2 regions of the Streptomyces sp. HSW2009 genome follow, and region 2 is predicted to be linked to the other one. Evidence: riboswitches for the same ligand, from Rfam matches in the RefSeq annotation. Region 2 holds a riboswitch; the other holds the start of a gene.

Region 1 (3,263 bases), on a different contig from region 2:
CCGGCTCGCTCGACACCTTGACCTTGAAGAGCCAGCCACCCTCGAAGGGGGCCGTGTTCACCAGCGATGGATCGTCCACGACGTCCTGGTTGACCTCGGTGATCTCGCCCGATACCGGCGCGTACAGGTCGCTGACCGACTTGGTCGACTCCAGCTCACCGCAGGGTTCGCCCGCGGTGACCTCCGAGCCCACCTCGGGGAGCTGGACGTAGACGACATCGCCGAGCGCACCTGCCGCGTGCTCGGTGATGCCGACCGTCGACGCGCCGTCCGTGGCGGCCGACAGCCACTCGTGCTCCTTGCTGTAGCGAAGCTGCTGGGGGTTGCTCATGACCTGATTCTCCTGTACGCGATGGCGTGCTCGTGCGAGGGGGTGGGAAAACGGGTGGAACGGCCCAAAGGGGAACGGCTCAAAGCCGCCGGAACCCATTGCGCCGTTGCGAAAGGGATGCCCGGTACGGCCGTGGCCGGCGGCAGCGGCTGGCGCTGGCGCCCGTGGGCGGCTAGCGCTGGCGCTTGTAGAAGGGGAGCGCGACGACCTCGTACGGCTCGTGCGTGCCGCGGATGTCGACGGCCACGCCCTCGGTGCCGGGGGCGGCGTGCGCCGCGTCCACGTAGGCGATGGCGATCGGCTTGCCGAGGGTGGGGGAGGGGGCGCCCGAGGTGACCTCGCCGATCACCGTGCCGTCCGCGGCCACCCCCGAGAAGCCGGCGCGCGGCACCCGACGGCCGGTGGCGATCAGGCCGACCAGCTTGCGCGGCGGGGCCTGCTCGGCCCGCTCGGCCGCCGCAGCCAGCGGCTCGCGGCCCACGAAGCGGCCCTCGTTCGTCGTCTTCTCGAACTTCACCACGCGCCCCAGACCCGCGTCGAACGGGGTGGTCGACGTCGTCAGCTCGTGCCCGTACAGCGGCATGCCCGCCTCAAGGCGCAGCGTGTCGCGGCAGGCCAGGCCGCAGGGGATCAGCCCGACCTGCTCGCCGGCCGCGGTCAGCGCCTGCCACAGCGGCTCGGCGTCGCCGGGGGCCACGAACAGCTCGAAGCCGTCCTCGCCGGTGTACCCGGTACGGGCGATCAGCGCGGGTACGCCCGCGACGGTGCCCGGCAGGCCCGCGTAGTACTTGAGCCCGTCCAGGTCGGCGTCGGTCAGCGACTTCAGGATGCCCGGGGCCTCGGGGCCCTGCACGGCGAGCAGCGCGTAGGCGTCGCGGTCATCGCGCACGGAGACCTCGAAGCCGGCGGCGCGCTCGGTCAGCGCGTCCAGCACCACCTGGGCGTTGGAGGCGTTGGCGACCACCAGGTACGTCTGGTCGGCGAGCCGGTAGACGATCAGGTCGTCCAGGATGCCGCCGTCGGCGTCGCAGATCATCGTGTACCGGGCGCGGCCGACGGCCACCGACGACAGGTTGCCGACCAGCGCGAAGTCCAGCGCGTCGGCGGCCTGCGGACCGGTCAGGGTGATCTCGCCCATGTGGGAGAGGTCGAAGAGGCCGGCGCGGGTGCGGACGGCGGTGTGCTCCTCGCGCTCACTGCCGTAGCGCAGCGGCATGTCCCAGCCCGCGAAGTCGGTCATGGTGGCGCCGAGCGCGCGGTGGGTCGCGTCCAGGGCGGTGCGGCGCGGAGAATCGGGCAGGCTGCTCATCGGTTGCGGACTCCCAAGGGTGGGCAGGGCTGGCGAGGACATCCTCCCCATCTGTCATCGGAACCTGAGAGGTTCGCCATGACCCCTGGCGTGGGGCCCGGCTTGCACCTTGGGTGGAGCCGTAGGAACGGCTCGCTTTTCAGATCTGCCTCGTCCACGCGGTATCGGGGCCTGAGAGATTCAAGGGAGGACTTGCTCCTTCGGCGTCCCGGGCGGCGGGTGATCGCGGGGATCACCGCAGGTCCAGGAACTCTCCCGCATGGATTCGAGCGGCCGGTATGCAGTTGCGCGCACATCATGACACGGACGGCCGTGCGATGGACCCCCGGTCCGGCATCCGATTCACTGTGGGGTTCATTACCTCTTCTTTACACTCGGTGGACACGAACCGTGGTGACCGCCGCCGTTGCGCTCGGGGAGGATGATCACGTTGCAGGGTCAGGGCATGCAGGCGGGGCCCGAGGTGCCCGCGCTGGTACCACCTCCAGCTTCCTCCTCTTCGCTGCCGCCGCCACCCGTGCGGCACCGCGAGCGGCACCCGGGGGAGACGTTGCCGATGGGGCGCGGGCCGACCGTCATCGATCTGCGCGGTGGGGGGTGGCGCCGGGTGGAGCCCGCGGGCCCGGCGCCCGTTGCCCAGGAGCCCGTCGTCCCGGGACTCGCCGCTTCGGCTCCGCGCCCGGTCCCGCGCCCGACCACCGTTCCTCGCTCTCGCGAGAGTGGTGCGGTTCCCCGTTCCCGTGCGGGGGGTGCGGCCCCTCGCTCTCACGAAGGCGGTGCCGCCCCGGCCGCCCCAGCAGTACCAGCCCGGGCGGGCTCCGCCACCCCAGCCACTCCCGCGGCGCCGGTCGCCCCACCCCCCGCGGCGCGGCCGGACGGGCCCGGTCCAGTGCGGGAGCTGCGGTACGCCACCGGGGACCTGCTGGTCGTCTCCGGGCTGCCCGGCAGCGGCAAGAGCACCCTGATGAGCCGGGTGCTGTTAGGCCGGGGCGCCGCCGGCGGCCCGGTGTGGCGGGTGGACTCGCAGGACACCAGGGACCGCTGGCAGCGGATGATGCCCGGCTGGGTCGGCTACCCCGTCTACCGGCCACTGGTGCGCCTGGCGCACTACGCGGGGCTGCGCCGCGCCGTGCGCTCCGGGGCCAGCGTCGTCGTCCACGACTGCGGCACCCTGCCCTGGGTGCGCCACTGGCTGGCCCGCGGCGCCCGCCGCCGCGGCGCCGCGTTGCACCTGGTGCTGCTGGACGTGGACCCCGGCCTTGCGCTGGCCGGGCAGGCGGCCCGGGGCCGCAGGGTCTCCGCGTACGCCTTCCGCAGGCACCGGGCCGCGGCGGCCCGGCTGCGCACCCGCGCCCTGACCGGCAGCCCGCCGCCGGGCTGCGCGTCGACCGTGCTCCTGGACCGCGCGGCGGCCGGGGCCCTGGCCGCGATCACCTTCGATTCCGATGAGACCGATGAGACCTCGGACACGGCTTGTTGCGGCGCCGGCTGTGACGCCGCGTGCGACGCGACTTCCGGTACGGGGTGCGGTGCTGCCTGCGGCACGACGTGCGGCACCGCCTGTGATGCGCCTTTCGATCCGGGTCGCGGGGCCGCCCGCGACTGAGCCGGTGAGGCGGCGGG
Region 2 (3,263 bases):
AACGGCTGCGGGCGGCCGGCAGATCGGGTCGTACGGTCGTACTGAAGGTGCGGCGTTACGACTTCTCGACGCTCACCCGCTCCGAGACGCTGCGCGGCCCGACGGACGACCCTGCGGTCGTGCGGGAAGCGGCCAGGCGGCTGATCGACGCGGTGGAGACGGCCGAGGGTGTGCGGCTGCTCGGCGTCGGCGTCACGGGGCTGGCCGACTACACCCAGGAGGACCTGTTCGCCCAGGCGGCCACCGAGCGCGAGGCGCTGGCGGGCGAGCAGCAGGGGCGGGGCGAGCAGGCCGGTGCCGGGGGCTCCCGGGGGGCCGCAGCGGCCGAGAGCGGCGCACCCGGGCCGCTCGCCGGCCCTGCCGAGCCTGAGCGACCCGAGCCGCCCCGGCGCTGGCTGCCGGGGCTGGACGTCGTGCACGCCGAGTACGGCGCCGGCTGGGTGCAGGGCAGCGGCGTCGGCCGGGTGACCGTGCGGTTCGAGGAGCCGTGGTCGGCCCCGGGCCGGGTGCGGACCTTCGCCGTCGACGATCCGGACCTCACGCAGGCCGAGCCGCTGCCGCTGATCCGCCCCGAGACAGGGCCCGCCGCGCCGGACCCCGAAGCGTCGTGTGACGCGGGGGAGCCGGTGGCGTCCCGGCCGGTGCCTCAGCCGCCCGAAGCCGTCCCCCCCCCCTCGTCCGAACCGGCGATATGCCCGAAGCCGGTGTCCGGCGGCGGGGTGGGAGCGCTGCGCCGCGAGGTGTCGAGCCCGTAGTGCCGGTAGAGCTGGACCTCCTGCTCGGGTGAGAGGTGCCGGCCGACACCGAGGTCGGGCGCACCCTTGATGAGCGCGCGGTCGAAGGGCACGCGCAGGACCTCGTCGACCACCTCGCTCGGCTCCAGGGGTACGAAGACGTCCCGCCCGAACAGGCCGGTGCGCACCGCCGCCCACTCGGGTGCGCCGGTCGCGTCGTCGAGGTAGACCTCGTCCACGGTGCCGATCTTCGTGCCGTGGCGATCGAACGCCTTGCGGCCTATCAAGTGCCTCGGATCGGTGTCCGTCTGCACCGTCCATCACCTCCAGCAAGGTCGTGACTGCCCTATGACACCTACGTAAGGGCACATCATGCCCACCGGCCACTTGAGGAAGCAGAGGAAGCAGGTGAAAACGTCGCTGGTAGGCTGGTCCGTGGCTGTCGACCCCGTGCGGGAGAGCCCTCCGCCGCAGGTAGGCGGGGGCGCCGAAGGAGCAAATCCTCCCCGGAATCTCTCAGGCACACGTACCGTACGGACGAGGTCACTCTGGAAAGCAGGGCGGGTCACGGACTGGCATCAGCCCGGAACCCGTCCTCACCGACGGTGAAAGCCGGGCCGCGATGCGGGCCGGTGAAGCTCTCAGGTCGCGATGACAGAGGGGGAGGCCGTTCGGGCACCAGCGCCATGGTGCCCCCGAAGGTCGTATGACCAGGAGGCCTCCGCAGATGACTGCACACCGCATCTCCCTGACCGAGTTGGAGCGCGGCACGCCCTTCGACGAGCGTCACATCGGGCCCGACCGTGAGGCACAGGCCAAGATGCTGGCCCAGGTCGGCTTCGGCTCGCTGGACGAGCTGACCGCGGCTGCCGTGCCCGACGTGATCAAGAGCGCCGAGGCGCTGCGCCTGCCCGACGCCAGGACCGAGCCGGAGGTGCTCGCCGAACTGCGTGCGCTGGCCGACCGCAACCAGGTCGTCACGCCCATGATCGGCCTCGGCTACCACGGCACCTTCACGCCGCCGGTGATCCTGCGCAACGTGATGGAGAACCCGGCCTGGTACACCGCGTACACCCCGTACCAGCCGGAGATCTCGCAGGGGCGCCTGGAGGCGCTGCTGAACTTCCAGACCATGGTCGCGGACCTGACCGGGCTGCCCACCTCCGGCGCCTCGCTGCTCGACGAGGGCACCGCGGCGGCCGAGGCCATGGCGCTCTCGCGGCGTGTGGGCAAGGTCAAGAACGGCGTCTTCCTGATCGACGCGGACTGTCTGCCGCAGACCATCGCCGTGATCCAGACCCGCGCCGAGCCCACCGGTGTGGAGATCGTGGTCGCCGACCTGTCCGACGGCATCCCGGACGAGGTCGCCGAGCGCGGCGTCTTCGGCGTCCTGCTCCAGTACCCGGGGGCCTCCGGCGCGGTGCGCGACCCGCGGGCGATCATCGAGCGGGCGCACGAGCTCGGCGCGGTCGTCACGGTCGCCGCCGCCCTGCTCGCCCTCACGCTGCTCACCTCGCCCGGTGAGCTGGGCGCCGACATCGCCGTCGGCAGCACGCAGCGGTTCGGCGTGCCGATCGGCTTCGGCGGCCCGCACGCCGGCTTCATGGCCGTCGGCGAGAAGTTCGCCCGCAGCCTGCCCGGCCGACTCGTCGGCGTCTCCGTCGACGCGGACGGCGACAAGGCGTACCGGCTGGCGCTCCAGACCCGCGAGCAGCACATCCGCCGCGAGAAGGCCACCAGCAACATCTGCACCGCCCAGGTGCTGCTCGCCGTGATGGCGGGCATGTACGCGGTCTACCACGGCCCGGACGGCCTGGCCGCCATCGCCCGCCGTACCCACCGCTACGCCACGGTGCTCGCCGCCGGGCTGCGGGCCGGCGGGGTCGAGGTCGTGCACGGCGCCTACTTCGACACGCTCACCGCGCGGGTGCCGGGGCGGGCGGCCGAGGTCGTCGCCGCGGCCCGCGAGGCCGGCGTCAACCTGCGGCTGGTCGACGCCGACCAGATCGGCATCGCCTGCGACGAGACCACCGGCCGCGCGGAGCTGGCCGCCGTGTGGGGCGCCTTCGGCGTGCAGGCCGATGTGGCGGAGCTGGACGCGGGCGTGGCCGACGCGCTGCCGCAGTCGCTGCTGCGTACCGACGCGTACCTCACGCACCCGGTCTTCCACCAGCACCGTTCCGAGACGGCGATGCTGCGCTACCTGCGCAAGCTGGCGGACCGCGACTACGCGCTGGACCGGGGGATGATCCCGCTCGGCTCCTGCACCATGAAGCTGAACGCGACCACCGAGATGGAGCCGGTCACCTGGCCGGAGTTCGGTGCGCTGCACCCGTTCGCGCCGATCGAGCAGGCGCAGGGCTATCTGACTCTGATCAAGGAGCTGGAGGACCGGCTCGCCGAGGTCACCGGCTACCACAAGGTCTCCATCCAGCCGAACGCCGGTTCGCAGGGCGAACTCGCCGGGCTGCTTGCGGTGCGCGCCTACCACCGGGCCAACGGCGACGAGCAGCGCACGGTCTGCCTGAT

The links. A riboswitch is a leader RNA that binds a small molecule or an ion and turns the genes downstream of it on or off. The one in region 2 is predicted to bind glycine.
Region 1: linked by a shared signal. The riboswitch ahead of gcvT (glycine cleavage system aminomethyltransferase GcvT) and the one ahead of gcvP (aminomethyl-transferring glycine dehydrogenase) in region 2 are both predicted to bind glycine.

The regions. Positions count from the first base shown of each region.
Region 1 is NZ_JBEHZD010001330.1:10,113-13,375, reverse strand. It holds gene gcvH (glycine cleavage system protein GcvH) at 1-331, opposite strand, end outside; gene gcvT (glycine cleavage system aminomethyltransferase GcvT) at 504-1,640, opposite strand; glycine riboswitch at 1,790-1,908, opposite strand; partial or broken gene AAHZ94_RS36210 (AAA family ATPase) at 2,416-3,078, shown strand.
Region 2 is NZ_JBEHZD010000136.1:1,825-5,087, reverse strand. It holds gene AAHZ94_RS13105 (DNA polymerase IV) at 1-755, shown strand, start outside; gene AAHZ94_RS13100 (PRC-barrel domain-containing protein) at 647-1,048, opposite strand; glycine riboswitch at 1,178-1,276, shown strand; gene gcvP (aminomethyl-transferring glycine dehydrogenase) at 1,462-3,263, shown strand, end outside.